One region of the Rhodobacter xanthinilyticus genome, then DNA from elsewhere that is predicted to be linked to it. Evidence: riboswitches for the same ligand, from Rfam matches in the RefSeq annotation. Region 1 holds a riboswitch; the other holds the start of a gene.
What was found. A riboswitch is a leader RNA that binds a small molecule or an ion and turns the genes downstream of it on or off. The one in region 1 is predicted to bind cobalamin.

Region 2: linked by a shared signal. The riboswitch ahead of LPB142_RS02425 (energy-coupling factor ABC transporter permease) and the one ahead of LPB142_RS05725 (TonB-dependent receptor plug domain-containing protein) in region 1 are both predicted to bind cobalamin.

Annotation. Positions count from the first base shown of each region.
Region 1 covers NZ_CP017781.1:1,154,931-1,162,080, forward strand. The annotation lists gene LPB142_RS05710 (hydrogenase small subunit) at 1-645, opposite strand, end outside; gene LPB142_RS05715 (hydrogenase expression/formation C-terminal domain-containing protein) at 642-1,067, opposite strand; gene LPB142_RS05720 (hydrogenase maturation protease) at 1,064-1,576, opposite strand; cobalamin riboswitch at 1,950-2,143, shown strand; gene LPB142_RS05725 (TonB-dependent receptor plug domain-containing protein) at 2,255-4,168, shown strand; gene LPB142_RS05730 (ABC transporter substrate-binding protein) at 4,162-5,010, shown strand; gene LPB142_RS05735 (FecCD family ABC transporter permease) at 5,007-5,990, shown strand; gene LPB142_RS05740 (ABC transporter ATP-binding protein) at 5,987-6,730, shown strand; gene LPB142_RS05745 (adenosylcobinamide amidohydrolase) at 6,727-7,150, shown strand, end outside.
Region 2 covers NZ_CP017781.1:487,076-494,225, forward strand. The annotation lists gene cobM (precorrin-4 C(11)-methyltransferase) at 1-689, shown strand, start outside; gene LPB142_RS02415 (cobyrinate a,c-diamide synthase) at 686-1,990, shown strand; gene cobA (uroporphyrinogen-III C-methyltransferase) at 1,987-2,709, shown strand; cobalamin riboswitch at 2,728-2,943, shown strand; gene LPB142_RS02425 (energy-coupling factor ABC transporter permease) at 2,975-3,640, shown strand; gene cobF (precorrin-6A synthase (deacetylating)) at 3,704-4,471, shown strand; gene LPB142_RS02435 (GNAT family N-acetyltransferase) at 4,453-5,001, opposite strand; gene LPB142_RS02440 (flavin reductase family protein) at 5,158-5,706, shown strand; gene LPB142_RS02445 (PqiC family protein) at 5,703-6,278, opposite strand; gene LPB142_RS02450 (PqiB family protein) at 6,290-7,150, opposite strand, start outside.

The DNA of each region.
Region 1 (7,150 bases):
GGGCAGGGTGCCGAAGGTGATGTAATGGGCGATCACCGAGGTCATCACCGCCGGGATCGGCGGGCAGCCGGGGACGTTGACGATCGGCTTGTCGGTGATGATCTCGCTCACCGGCACGGCGCCGGTCGGGTTCGGGTTGGCATAGGGGATGCCGCCGAAAGCCGAGCAGGTGCCCATGCAGATGATCGCCGCAGCCCCCGCGGCCGCCGCTTTCAGCGTGTCGAGGTTGCTTTGGCCCGCGACCGTCGAGAAGCCGGCATTGCCGAGCGGCACCGAGCCGTCGACCACGAGAATATAGCCGCCCGCATTCTCCGCCATCGCCTGTTCGCGCGCGGCCTCGGCCTGATGGCCGGCGGCGGCTTGCAGGGTCTCGTGGTAATCGAGCGAGATCGCCTCGAAGATCAGGCTCTCGATCGAGGGCGCGCCCGCGCGCAGGATCGATTCCGAACAGCCCGTGCATTCCTGGAAGCTCAGCCAGATCACCGAGGGCCGCCGCGGGCTCTCCAGCGCCTCGGCGATGCGCGGCGCCAGCGCCGGCGACAGCGCCAGAAGCGAGGCGGTGGTGGTGCAGAACTTCAGGAAGCTGCGCCGCGAAATGCCGCGCGCCTCCAGCCGTTCGCTCAAGGGTTGGCTCCTTCGGATCATGATGCCTCCTCAAGGTCGCTGAAATGGGTGAGCGCCCGCGCCATCCGCCGCCCGGCCGCCGCAATATCGGCGGGCTGGCTGCGCAGGATCTCGGGCAGGGGGGTGATTTCGATGTAACGCCCGCGCAGCATGTCGTCGCGGTCGCGGTGGGTGACGAGCCAGACGCCGGGATAGGCGGTCTCCATCGCCTCCGAGCGGCCCTCGGCCTCGATCTGGGCGACGACCTCGCCGCGGCCGAGCCAATCGGTCAGGCGGGCAAGCTCGGGCGCGGTCATCGGCAGGCTGCTCAGGTCGATCACCCGGGCCTCGCCGCGCGCGGCCAAGGCCTCGAGCGCATGCGCCACCTCATGCAGCACCAGCACCATATTGCCCGTGCCGCGCGCGCGTTGGCGCAAGACCGCGTTGAGATCGGGGCGGCTCATGCGGCAGCCTCCGGCGCCTCGGCCCGCCAGCGCGCGACGATTTCGGCGGCGATCTCAACCGCTTGCGGGATCGCGGCGGCGACATCGGCGCTCGGCTCGAGGCCCCAGCCGATCTCGCCCGGCTCGATCCCCACCAGCGCGCGGTAGCGCGGCAGATCCTCGCTCAGCCGCGCCATATCCATCAGATCGCGCAGCCCCACCTCATGCACCGAGAGGCTGCCCGAGCGCACGAAATGGTCCATCTCGGCGCCCTCGAGCGCGCGCACCGTGCCCGGCATCGTGCCGAACCGCGCCGCATCGAAGACGATCAGCGCATCGGCCGCGCCGATCTCGGCGGCGAGCGGAAAGCCCAGCGTGCCGACATCGAGGCAGGTGACCCCGAGCGCCGCGCCATGGCTGCCCTCGAAGAGCGTGACCGCCAGCGGCCCCGCCGCCTCATCCGTCAGGAGCGTGTTGCCGACCCCAAGGGCGAGAATGCGCAGCGCGCTCTCATGGTGGTCTTTGGTCACGGGGTTCCCCCTTCTCGTCGCAACGATCTACACTTCGCAATTCTTGAATATTTCGCGCCGGGGCGCAGCCGCAGCTTTCCGCTGCGACCTTCTGGCACAGAGTCGCGGGGCCTGCCCCGGGAATGTCGGATAAGATATTGAAATAATTGTGAAAATATAACCTGTGTGAGAGATGGATGATTGCGCCCCGCGGGCGGGGGTGGAAAGCGAAATTCGAGATATTGCCGGGCGATGGAAAGTTCCTGACCAGCCCCCTCGCGCGGCCGTGAGCGGCCCGTGAGTCCGGCCCGCCGCGGCGGCCGATCTGGCCGCGCAGGTCGCTCGGGCCTTCTATTGTGGCGCTTTCCGGCCTTGACAGGCCCCGTGGCCCTTTGCGAGATGGCGCCATCCAAGTTCCGGCCCCGCCGGATGAAAAGGGAACGCGGAGCGGGCTTGCCCGTCAGCCGCGGCTGCCCCCGCAACTGTCAGCGGCGAGCGACGTCGATCATGCCACTGGGGAGCCCCCCGGGAAGGCCGGCCGAGCCCAGACCCGTGAGCCAGGAGACCTGCTTGGAGCTCACCCTTCCCCGGCGCGGGGCGCGCCACGGGAGCGGCTTGCCCCGCAGCGGTGACTTCGCCGCCCGGTTTCCGGGCAGAGACCGACCGCCGGGCCGCGCGCCCGTATCCGGGGACAAGACTATGATTTATCGGCATTTTACCCGCCGCCTCCTGCTCAGCGCAAGCTGCCTCGCCGCGCCCGTGGCGCCCGTTCTCGCGCAAGATGTGACCGCGCTCGACGATATCCTGATCTCCGGCGCGATGTTCCCGGTCGAGGCGAAATCCTACGGCCGCGCCTATAGCGTCGTCACCGCCGAGCAGATCGAGGCGCGCGGGGTCACCGATCTGGCGCAGGCGCTCTCGGGGCTGCCGGGGGTTGCGGTCGCCTCGAGCGGGCCGGGCTATACCCAGATCCGGCTGCGTGGGGGCGAGTCGAACCATGTGCTCGTGCTGATCGACGGGGTCGAGGCGAACAGCTCGGGCACGGGCGATTACCTGCTGACCGGCTTCGGGCTCGCCGATGTCGCGCGCATCGAGGTGCTGCGCGGCCCGCAATCGACCCTCTACGGCGCCAATGCGATGTCGGGCGTGATCTCGATCGTGACCCGCGGCGCCGAGGCCGAGGGCCAGAGCGGCGGCGCGCGCACCGAGATCGGCGGGCAGGGCAGCGCCGCGACCTCGGTCTGGGCCACCACCCGCGGCGCGCGCGGCGGGCTTGCGGTCTCGCTCGAGACCCGCGCGACCGATGGCGAGGATGCCTCGCGCAGCCCGGGCGGCGATACCGAATACAACGACACCACCACGCTCTCGCTCAAGGGCGATGTGGCGCTCACCGAGACGCTGAAGGCCGGCGCCAGCCTGCGCCGCGTCTGGCAGGATTTCGGCTATGACGAGACCTCCTGGGTCGGCGTCGCGAGCCCCGACGACTATGTGATCGACAGCGACAGCAGCTCGCGGCTGAACCAGACCTTCGGCGCGCTCTGGGTCGAGGGCGAGGTGCTCGGCGGGCGGATGGTGAACCGGCTGACGCTCTCGGCGATGGACCAGGATCGCACCAATTCGGTCGGCGGTTTCTACAGCGACGACGATGCCGCGACCCAGCGCGCGGCGAAAGTCACGGGCTCGGTGGCGCTCGATACCGCCGATCTCGACAGCGCCGCGCACAAGCTCAACTTCTCGCTCGAGGCCGAGCGCGAGACCTATCGCTCCTCCTGGGCGCCGGGGGGCACTTTCGCGCGCAACACCCGCGCGGCAGGGCTCGAATATCAGGGCAAGCTCGCCAATGGCCTTGATCTGCAGGCCGGTTTGCGCCGCGATTTCAACGATGTCTTCGAGGATGGCACGTCGTGGAACCTGTCGGCCGCCTATCTGGTGCCGGGGCAGGATCTGAAGCTGCGCGCCTCGCTCGGCCGGGCGATCGTCAACCCGACGATGTTCGAGCAATTCGGCTTCGCGCCGGGCTTTTACACCGGCAACCCGAACCTCAAGCCCGAGGAGAGCCTGAGCCGCGAGATCGGCGCCGATCTCGGCTTTGCGGGCGGGCGCGGCACGCTGGGGGTGACGCTCTTCCGCGATGATGTCGACAACCTGATCCAGGGCGCGGGCGCGACCTCGGTCAATGTCGCGGGCACGAGCCGCCGTCAGGGCGTCGAGCTCGCGCTCGGCTATGCGCTGACCCCGGGCGTCGATCTCGGCCTCGATTATACCTATACCGAGGCGAAGGCCGCCGACGGCACCCCGCTCACCCGCCGCCCGCGCCATGAGATCGGCGTTCATGCCACCGCCCAGACCTTCGGCGGGCGCGGCTCGGTCAGCGCCGATCTGCGCCATGTCGCGGGCAGCCACGATGCCGAATGGTGGACGGGCTCCTGGACGCCGGCGGTGACCGAGCTGCCCGCCTTCACCACCGTGAGCCTCGCCGCGCGCTATCAGCTCACCGATCAGCTCGAGCTGACCGGCCGCGTCGTGAACCTCTTTGACGCGGATTATTCCGAAAGCTGGGGCTATTACGGCCAGGAACGCACCGCCTATCTCGGGCTTGGCGTGAAATGGTGATCCGGGCGGGCGGCCTCGCGCTGGCGCTGGCCACCCTGCCGTGCGGCGCGGGGCTGGCCGCGCCGCCCACAACGCCGCCCGCGCGCGTCGTCTCGATCAACCTGTGCACCGATCAGCTCGCCATGCGCCTCGCCGCGCCGGGCCAGCTCGTCTCGGTCTCGATGCTCGCGCGTGATCCGCGCTCCTCCGCCATGGCCGAGGCGGCCAAGGCCTGGCCGGTCAACCAGGGCCTCGCCGAGGAGGTCTATCTGCTCCACCCCGATCTCGTGCTGGCCGGGCGCTACACCGCGCGCGCGAGCGTCGAGATGCTGACCCGGCTCGGGGTGACTGTGGTGATCTTCGACCCCGCCGACAGCCTCGAGGCGCTGCGCGACGGGATCGAGAAGATGGGCGCCGCACTTGGGCGCGAGGAGGCCGCCGCGGCCGAGCTCGCGGCCTTTGACGCGCGCCTTGCCGCGATCCGCGCCGCCGCGCCCGCGCCCGCGCGCCGCCCGACCGCGGCCACCTATGAGGCCAACGGCTATACCTCGGGCGCCGAGACGCTCGCCGGCGAGATCATCGAAACCGCGGGCTATCGCCCGATCGCGGGCGATCTCGGCTTTCCCTACGGCGGCATGCTGCCGCTCGAGGCGCTGGTGATGGCCGACCCCGATCTCGTGATCCGCGGCGCGCGCCAGCCGGGCGCCTCGCGCTCCGAGGAGGTGCTCGACCACCCCGCGCTGGCCGCGCTGAGCGGCGCCAGCGCGGTCGTCGAGGATCACGACTGGATCTGCGGGCTGCCCTCGGTGCTCGACGCGGTCGAGCGGCTGATGCGCGCCGCCCCGCCGGAGGAGGCACGATGAGCTATCCCCGTCTTCTGGCCCTGCTCGGGGCGCTGGTCGCGGCGCTCTTCGTGGGCTCGCTCCTGACCGGGGTGGCGGCGGCGGGCCCGGGCGAGAGCCTGCGCGCGCTGTTTCTTCCCGAGGGGCCGCTCACGCTCGTGATGCGCGAGATCCGCCTGCCGCGCGCGATCCTGGGCGTCCTCGTCGGCGCGAGCCTTGGCCTCTCCGGCGCGGCGCTGCAGGGGCTGATGCGCAACCCGCTGGCCGAGCCCGGGCTGATCGGGGTCTCGGGCGCGGCGGGGCTCGGTGCCGTGCTCGCGATCCAGACCGGGCTCGTCGCGGCCTTCGCGCTGGCGCTGCCGCTCGCCGCGCTCACCGGCGCGGCGCTGGGCGTGGCGCTGATGCTTGGCCTTGCGGGGCGGGGCGGCGGCACGCTCGGGCTGATCCTCGCGGGCGTCGCGCTCTCGGCGCTGGCCTCGGCGGCCACCGCGCTGGTCCTCAACCTCTCGCCCAACCCCTTCGCGGCAAACGAGATTGTCTTCTGGATGATGGGCTCGCTCGCCGATCGCTCCTTTGCCCATGTGGCGCTTGCGGGCCCGGTGATGGCGCTTGGCTGGGCGCTGATTGCGCGCACCGGCCGCGGGCTTGAGGCGCTGACCCTGGGCGAGGATGCCGCGATCAGCATGGGGGTCGATCTCGGGCGGCTGCGGCTGACGCTGGTCGCGGGGGTGGCGGCGGCGGTGGGTGCTGCGACGGCGGTGGCGGGCACGGTGGGCTTTGTCGGGCTCGTGGTGCCGCATCTGCTGCGCCGGGCGGTGGGCGGGCGGCCTGCGCGGCTTTTGCCGGCCTCGGCGCTCGGCGGCGCGGCGCTGGTTCTGGCGGCCGATATCGCGGTGCGGCTGGTGCTGCCCGGGCGCGATCTGAAGCTCGGCGTGCTCCTCGCGCTGGTCGGCGCGCCGGTCTTCCTGCATCTGATCTGGCGCATGCGGGGCCAGCCATGAGCTTGATGTCGCTTGAAAATCTCTCCGTGCGGCGGGCGGGGGAGGTGGTGCTCGCGCCGCTGTCGCTGCGCCTTGAGCCGGGCGAATGTGTGGGGCTGATCGGCCCCAATGGCGCGGGCAAGACCACGCTGATGCGCGCGGCGCTCGGCCTGATCGGCGCCTCGGGCACGAGCGCGCTTGCCGCGCTCTCCCCCGCCGCGCGGGCCGCCCGCGCGGCCTGGCTGCCGCAAGCGCGCGAGATCGTCTGGCCGGTCAGCGTGGCCCATCTCGTCGGCCTCGGCGCCGCCGCGCGTGGCCGCCCCGAGACCCACCCGAGCGTCGCCGCGGCGCTAGCCCGGCTCGATCTCGCCCCCCTCGCCGCGCGCCAAGCCAACGCGCTTTCGGGCGGCGAGCAGGCGCGCGTGCTCCTCGCCCGCGCGCTCGCGCAAGATACCCCGCTGATCCTCGCCGATGAGCCCCTCGCGGGCCTCGACCCCGCGCAGGCGATCCGCACCATGGGCCTGCTCGCGGCCCTCGCCGCCGAGGGGCGCGGCGTGCTCGCCTCGCTCCATGATCTGAGCCTCGCCGCGCGCTTCTGCACGCGGCTGATCGTGCTCCACCGGGGCCGCCTCGTCGCCGATGGCGCGCCCGCCGCGGTGCTCACCGATGCGCTTCTCGCCGAGGTCTTCGGCATCCGCTGCACCCGCGTCGCGACCCCCGAGGGGCTGATGCTGCTGCCCGAGGGGGTGATCGCGCGATGACCGGCCTGCTCGCCCCCCGCCTCACCCGGCCCTGGCTCGTGGCCGATCTCGGCGCGCCCCATCGCGTGCTGAGCTTCGCCCCCCACAACCCCGGCTTCGTGACCGCGCAAACCCTCGTCTGGCGCGAGGTGAAAAACGCCGATCTGCCCGAGGGGATGGATTTTTCCGCCTGGTTTGCGGGCGAATTGGCGCGCGCGGGGCTCAGCGCCTCGGTCGCGATGCTGACCGCGCGCGATATCGGCACCTGGCGGGCGGCGCGGGCCGAGGTGGGCGGCGTCACGGTCGAGTGCCTCGCCACCGTCGGCCTTGGCAATGCCGAGGCGCTGGGGCCCCGCCGGCCCACCCGCCGCCCCGAGACCGCGCCCGCCCCCGGCACGATCAACATCGCGCTGCGCCTCTCCGAGGGGCTGACCGACACCG
Region 2 (7,150 bases), 670 kb from region 1:
GCAGCCTGGTGCCCGAGGCGTTGCTCGCGCATTGCCCGCCCGGCGCGCGGATCGTCAACACCGCGCCCCTGAGCCTCGACGAGATCATCGCCGAGATCGTGGCCGCCGATGCCGCGGGGCTCGATGTCGCGCGGCTCCATTCGGGCGATCTGTCCGTCTGGTCGGCGATGGGCGAACAGCTGCGCCGGCTGCGCGCGCTCGGCATCGGTTATGATGTGACGCCGGGGGTGCCCTCTTTCGCCGCCGCGGCCGCGCGGCTCGGCGCGGAGCTGACCCTGCCCGGGGTGGTGCAATCGGTGGTGCTGACGCGCACGCCGGGGCGGGCGAGCGCGATGCCCGAGCGCGAGACGCTCGCCGCCTTTGCCGCGACCGGGGCGGTGCTCGCGATCCATCTCTCGATCCATGTGCTCGGCGAGGTGCTGGCCGAGCTGATCCCGCACTATGGCGCCGATTGCCCGGTCGCGGTGGTCTGGCGCGCGAGCTGGCCCGATGAGCGGGTGGTGCGCGCCACGCTTGGCACGATCGAGGCCAGCCTCGGCCCCGAGCTCGAGCGCACCGCGCTCATTCTCGTCGGGCGCTCGCTCGGCGCGGAGGCGTTCGACGAAAGCCGCCTTTACGCGGGCGATTATGACCGCCGCTATCGCCCCGTCGGCACCGCGCCGCGCTTCCCCGAGACCGCGCCGGAATGACCCCGGGGCTCGTCATCTCCGCGCCCGCCTCGGGCACCGGCAAGACCACGCTGACGCTCGGGCTGCTGGCGGCCCTGCGCGCGCGGGGGCGGGCGGTGCAGCCGTTCAAATGCGGCCCCGATTACATCGACCCGGCGTTTCACGCCGCCGCCGCGGGGCGGGCGAGCTTCAACCTTGATGCCTGGGCGATGACGCCGGGGGCGCTCGCGCATCTGGCGGCGCGGCAGGCCGATCTGATCGTGGCCGAGGGGGCGATGGGGCTCTTCGACGGGGTGGCCGCGCGCGGCGAGGCCGGCACCGGGGCGAGCGCGGATATCGCGGCGCTGATGGGCTGGCCGGTGGTGCTCGTCCTCGATGTCTCGGGGCAGGCGCAATCGGCGGCGGCGGTGGCGCTGGGCTTTGCGCGGATGCGGCCGGGGGTGCGGGTGGCGGGGGTGGTGCTCAACAAGCTCGCCTCGGCCCGGCATGAGGCGCTGGTGCGCGCAGGCTTCGCCGAGGCGGGGATCGAGGTTCTGGGCGCCTTGCCGCGCGCGGCGGGGATCGCGCTGCCGGAGCGGCATCTGGGCCTCGTGCAGGCCGAGGAGACCGAGGGGCTTGCCGCCCTTCTCGCCGAGGCCGGGCGGATCGTCGCGGCGCATTGTGATCTCGACCGGATCGAGGCGCTCGCCGCGGCGGGCGCGCCGCCTGCGCCCGCGCCCCCCCGCGCGGCGCCCCCCGCGGGACGCATCGCGCTCGCCCGCGATGCGGCGTTTTCCTTCCTCTATCCGCATCTGATCGAGGCCTGGCGCGCGGGCGGCGCGACGCTCCTGCCGTTCTCGCCGCTCGCCGACGAGGCCCCCGATCCGAGCGCCGATCTCGTCTGGCTGCCCGGCGGCTACCCCGAGCTGCACGCCGGGCGCCTCGCCGCGGCGGGGCGGTTCCGCGCCGCGATGCGCGCCTTTGCCGCCACCCGCCCGGTTCATGGCGAATGCGGCGGCTATATGGTGCTCGGCGCAGGGCTGGTGGATGCCGCAGGCACCCGCCACGAGATGTTGGGGCTTCTCGGGCTCGAGACCTCCTTTGCCAAACGCAAGATGCATCTGGGCTACCGGCTGGCCGAGCTTGCCGCGCCGCTGCCCGGCCAGGCCGCTGGCGCGCGCCTGCGCGGCCATGAGTTCCATTACGCCACCATCCTCGCCCAGCCCGACGCCCCCCTTGCGCGCGTCACCGACGCCACCGGCGCCCCGGTCGCCGAGACCGGCTCGACCCGGGGCCCGGTCAGCGGCACCTTCTTTCACCTCATCGCGGAGGCCCAGTCATGAGCGGTTTCGTTTCCTTCGTCTCCTCGGGCCCCGGCGACCCCGATCTGATCACGCTGAAAGCCGTCGACCGGCTCAAACGCGCCGATGTGGTGCTCTTTGACGACCTCGCCTCGGGGCCGGTTCTGGGCCATGCGGGCGCGCAGGCGGAGCTGATCGCGGTCGGCAAACGCGCGGGCAAGCCCTCGGCCAAACAGGAGCATGTCAACGCGCTCCTCGTCGAGCATGCGGCGGCGGGCAAGCGCGTCGTGCGGTTGAAATCAGGCGATTCGGGGATCTTCGGGCGGCTCGAGGAAGAGCTCACCGCCCTGCGCGCGGCGGGGATCGAAAGCGAGATCATCCCCGGCGTGCCCTCGGCCTGCGCGGCGGCGGCGGCGGCGGGGATCCCGCTGACGCGGCGGCTCACCGCGCGGCGGGTGCAATTCGTCACCGGCGCCGATATCACCGGCGGCCTGCCCGAGACGATCAACTGGGCCGCGCTCGCCGATGGCGCGGCGACGACCGTGGTTTTCATGGGCAAACGCACCTTTCCGCGCCTCGCTGCGGGGCTGATCGCGCATGGGCTCGCGCCCGATACCCCCGCGATGCTGGCCGAGGCGGTGGGCCACCCCGAGCAGGCGATCACCCGCGCCACCGTCGCCGATCTCGCCGCGCGGCTCGAGGGCGCGCGCTCGGATCACCCCGCGCTCATTCTCTACGGCCCGCTTGCGGATCTCGCTTGACGTGACGGCCCCGTGACGGTTAGCTGAGGGCCTGTTTGGTGCCCACCAATGCGCAAAGCGCAGGGCTCAATCGGGAACGGGGAAGGGCGGACCCAATGCGGCGCCCGAAGCCCCGGCCGCCCCCGCGACTGTATGCGGCGAGCGCCCTTCACTGGCCACTGGGCAGGCGCCCGGGAAGGCGAAGAGGTGCAGCGACCCGCGAGCCAGGAGACCGGCCGACAGCCATTTCAACCGCCGTCGGGTGTGACGGCACGGGAGACCTGATATGCATATCGAACCGGGTATCGTGACCGGCGCGAAAATCGTGCTGAGCTATGCCACCGCCGCCGCCGCGGCCACCTTCACCGTCAAAACCGCCATTGCCACGCTGCGCGAGCAGGGCGTGGGCTCGCTTCTCGCGCGCTCGGCGATGGCGACGGCGGCCGTCTTCACCTTCTTCCAGATCCTGCCGCATGCGCCCGTCGGCGTCTCGGAGGTCCACCTGATCCTCGGCTCGAGCCTCTTTCTGATGCTCGGCGCGGCGCCCGCCGCGATCGGCCTGGCGCTTGGCCTGCTGATCCAGGGGCTCTTCTTCGCGCCCTTCGATCTGCCGCAATACGGCATGAACGTCACCACGCTGCTCGTGCCGCTCTTCGGGCTGCAGATGCTCGCCAAGCGCTTGATCGCGCCGGGCACCGCCTATGTCGAGCTGAGCTACCGCCAGGCGCTCGCGCTCTCGACCGCCTATCAGGGCGGGATCGTCGCCTGGGTCGCCTTCTGGGCCTTCTACGGCCAGGGCGCGGCGGCGTTCTCCTCGGTGGCGACCTTCGGGGCGGCCTATATGACGGTCGTGCTGATCGAGCCGCTGGTCGACCTCGCGCTGCTCGCCGCCGCCAAGCGGATCCGCGGCCTCGAAGGCTCGGGCCTGGTCACGCCGCGGCTCTTCGCCTGACTTTTTCTCCCCCGCAAGGGGCGCTACAGGGGGGCTCAGGCCCCCCTTTTTCGTGAGGTTGAGATGATCGAGCTGACCCTGATCGGTATTGGCACCGGCAACCCGGAGCATCTGACGCTTGAGGCCGCGCGGGCGATGAACGAGGCCGATCTGATCCTGATCCCGCTCAAGGGCGCGGAGAAATCCGATCTGGCCGGGCTGCGCCGGGAGATTTGTGCCGCGCATGTCACCCGGCCGGGGGTGAAGGTGGTGGAATTCGCGCTGCCGGTGCGCGATGCGGCGAACCCGTCCTACCGACAGGGCGTCGATGACTGGCATGACGCGATCGCCGAGGTCTGGGAGCGCGAGATCCGCGCGGGGCTCGGCGTAGCGGGCCGGGTGGCGCTGCTGGTCTGGGGCGACCCCTCGCTTTACGACAGCACGCTGCGGCTCGCCGAGCGGCTCGGCCGGCGGATGGCGGTGCGCACCCGCGTGATCCCCGGCATCACCGCGATCCAGGCGCTTTGCGCGGCCCATGCGATCCCGCTCAACGAGATCGGCGCGCCGGTCGTCATCACCACGGGGCGCCAGATCCGCGAGGCGGGCTTTCCGCCGGGCGCCGATACCGCGGTGGTGATGCTCGATGGCGACTGCTCCTTCAGCCATCTCGACCCGCGGGGGATCGAGATCTGGTGGGGCGCCTTTGTCGGCATGCGCGAAGAGATCCTGCGCGCCGGGCCCTTGGCCGAGCTCGCCGAGGAGATCCGCGCGACCCGCGCCGCAGCCCGGGCCGAGCATGGCTGGGTGATGGATATCTACCTGCTGCGCCGCGCTCAGGGCGCGAAAGTGTAACGCAGATCGGGGCCGAGGCTCTGCGCCGCGCCGCCGAATTTCTCGGCGAGGTGGATCATGCCGTGGTTCTGCGCGGTGGTGAAGACCACCATCGGCACCCCCTCGGCGTGACAGTCCGCCAGCGCCGCGCGCATCAGCCGCTCGCCCACGCCGCTGTGTTGCCAGGGCCCCTGCACGGAAAGCGCGAGCTCGCGCGCGGGGCGGCCGTCGAGCTGCGTGGGCGCGAGCTCGGCCACCGCGATCAGCCGCCGCCCGAGCCGCACACCAAGCACCCGATAGCTCGCCCAGTCGAGCGCCCGATACCGCGCCGAGAGCGCGTCAAACCGCAGGTTCGCGTTGAACCGCGCGATCCGGTCGGCCGTGTCAAGCGTGGCGAAATGCAAGATCACGAGCCCGGTGTCGCGCGGGCCCAGCGGCTGCGCCGGCCCCGGCTCTTGCGGCGCGAACAGCCGCCGTAAGCCAGCAAGACCTCCCCAGCCCGCGCGTGGCGCCGGGAACTGGAGGGTCGATTTCAGAAGAGTTGCGCTCATCGGCATGGACAGTCTCCGCCATTCATGCCTCCCCACGCGGCGATATAATGCTGCAGCGCAGAAAGCCAAGGGAAGAAGGCGCAAAGCAGCCATGAGCGGCGCGCAGGGGTTGCCCTTCTGCCCGCGCGGGGTATCTAGGGGGAAAGGGAGGCCGAGATGGGCGACAGCATCAAGATCGAACAAGCGGTGGACCGGGCCGAGCGGGCGGGCGCGGGGCATGTGCCGGACCCCGCGCAGCCGCGGCTCCTGCGCGATGCGCTCGGCGCTTTCGCGACCGGGGTGACGGTGGTCACCGCCTGCGAGGCGGGGGGCGAGGCGCCCGTCGGCATCACCGTGAACAGCTTCGCCTCGGTCTCGCTCGACCCGGCGCTGGTCCTGTGGTCGGCGGCGCGCAGCTCGCTGCGGCATGCGCATTTCTCCGCCGCGCCCGCCTTCGCGATCCATGTGCTCGGCGCCGATCAGCGCCCGATCGCCGAGCGCTTCACCCGCGGCGGGCTCGGCTTCGAGGGGCTCGAGACCGCGCGCAACGCCGAGAACGTGCCGGTGATCGCGGGGACGCTGGCGCGGTTCGAATGTATCACCGAGGCCACCCATGAGGGCGGCGATCATACGATCATCATCGGCCGCGTCGCGCGGTTCTGCCTTGCCGAAGGCGCGCCGCTCGTGTTCTCGCGCGGGCGCTACGGGGCCTTCATCGCCGATTAATCGAGCCGCGCGATCCGCTCGGCCAGCATCGCCACCGCGCGCGATTGCGCCGCCGCGATCGCGCCCGGCGCGGCCTTGTCCTCGCCCTCGATCGGCACCGAAAGCGCAAAATTCCGCACCAGATCGCGCCCGCCGCCGAGATCGGCCGGGGTGACGTAATAGGTGCCCTCGAGCACCAGCACGCCATCGGCCCGCGCCATCAGCTGCGCCACCCGCACCTCGATGCGCCGCGCCGGCCCATCCGAGAGCGGCCAGGGCTCGGCGATCACCGTCGCGCCGGAGATCTCCGAGATCTGCCGCGCGAGCGCGAGCGTCACCGCGCGCGGCGGGTCATCGGCCCAGATATTGTCCGGGCTCGAGCGCAGCGCGCCATCCGTAGTTTGCCAGGCGATCTCCTGCCCCGAGGCATATTGCGGCAAGGAGACCTCGCGCAGCTCCGCCTGACCGAGCTTGTCGGGCAGCGCCTTGGCCGCCGGCGCCGGCGCGATCGGGTAGCGCGCGGTCGCCGTCGGGTCGGAGCAACCGGCCAGCAGACCGGCGGCGGCGAGGCTCAGGATCAGCAAACGGGTCATGGTCAATCCTCTCAGCGGCCGAGAATGAAGGCGCGCGGGTTACGTTCGATCATCCGCGCGAGCGAGCCGAACGCCGCCGTGGCGCGGCGCATTTCGCGCATTGTATCAAGCACTTCGGCGTTGAAGGCGGAGCGCTCGCCATAGCTCGCGACGAGCTTCTCGGCGGTGGTCACGAGGCTCTCGAGCTTGGCGGTGAGCGCGGGCAGCCGGTCGGAGGCATCGCCGATCGCGCTCGCGGCATCCTGCGCGGCGACGAGCGTGGCGTTGAGCTTCTCGGCCGCCCCGCCGGCGCGCAGCTCCTCGAGCAGCGCGGCGGATTGCTCGAGCGTCGCCGAAAGCGCCTTGGGCAGCCGGTCGGCGCCCTCCGAGCCCAGCATCGCGCGGATATCGCCCAAGATGCCGTCGACCTTCGCGCCGATATCGGCCATCGGGATCTCGGCAGCCGCCTGCGCCGCCTTGTCGAGCGAATCGAGCGTCTCGTTGAGCCCGTCGAACTCGACCAGAACGCTGCTCGCCGCCTCGGTCACGCCGTCGATCGCCGCCAGCGTCTTCTCGGCGGCGCCGCCCTTGTTGAGCTCCTCGGTGAGCGTGCGCAGCTGCTCGAGAAGCCCCGCGAGCTCGCCCGGCACCGCGCGCGTCTCCTCGCTCTCGGCCACCGCCGCCACGCCATCGAGCGCGCGGATCGCGGAATTCATCAGCTCTTCGATCGGCAGCGCGTCGATGCGCTTGAACACGCCCTGCGCCGACGTGGCGAGGTCGTTGTCCTTCGGCCGCGTCGTCGGGATCGTCGGGTAGGGCTGGTTGGTCAGGTTCATCGTCGCGCTCGGCACATCGGGCACATCGGTGAGCTCGATGATCAGCGTCGTGCCGAG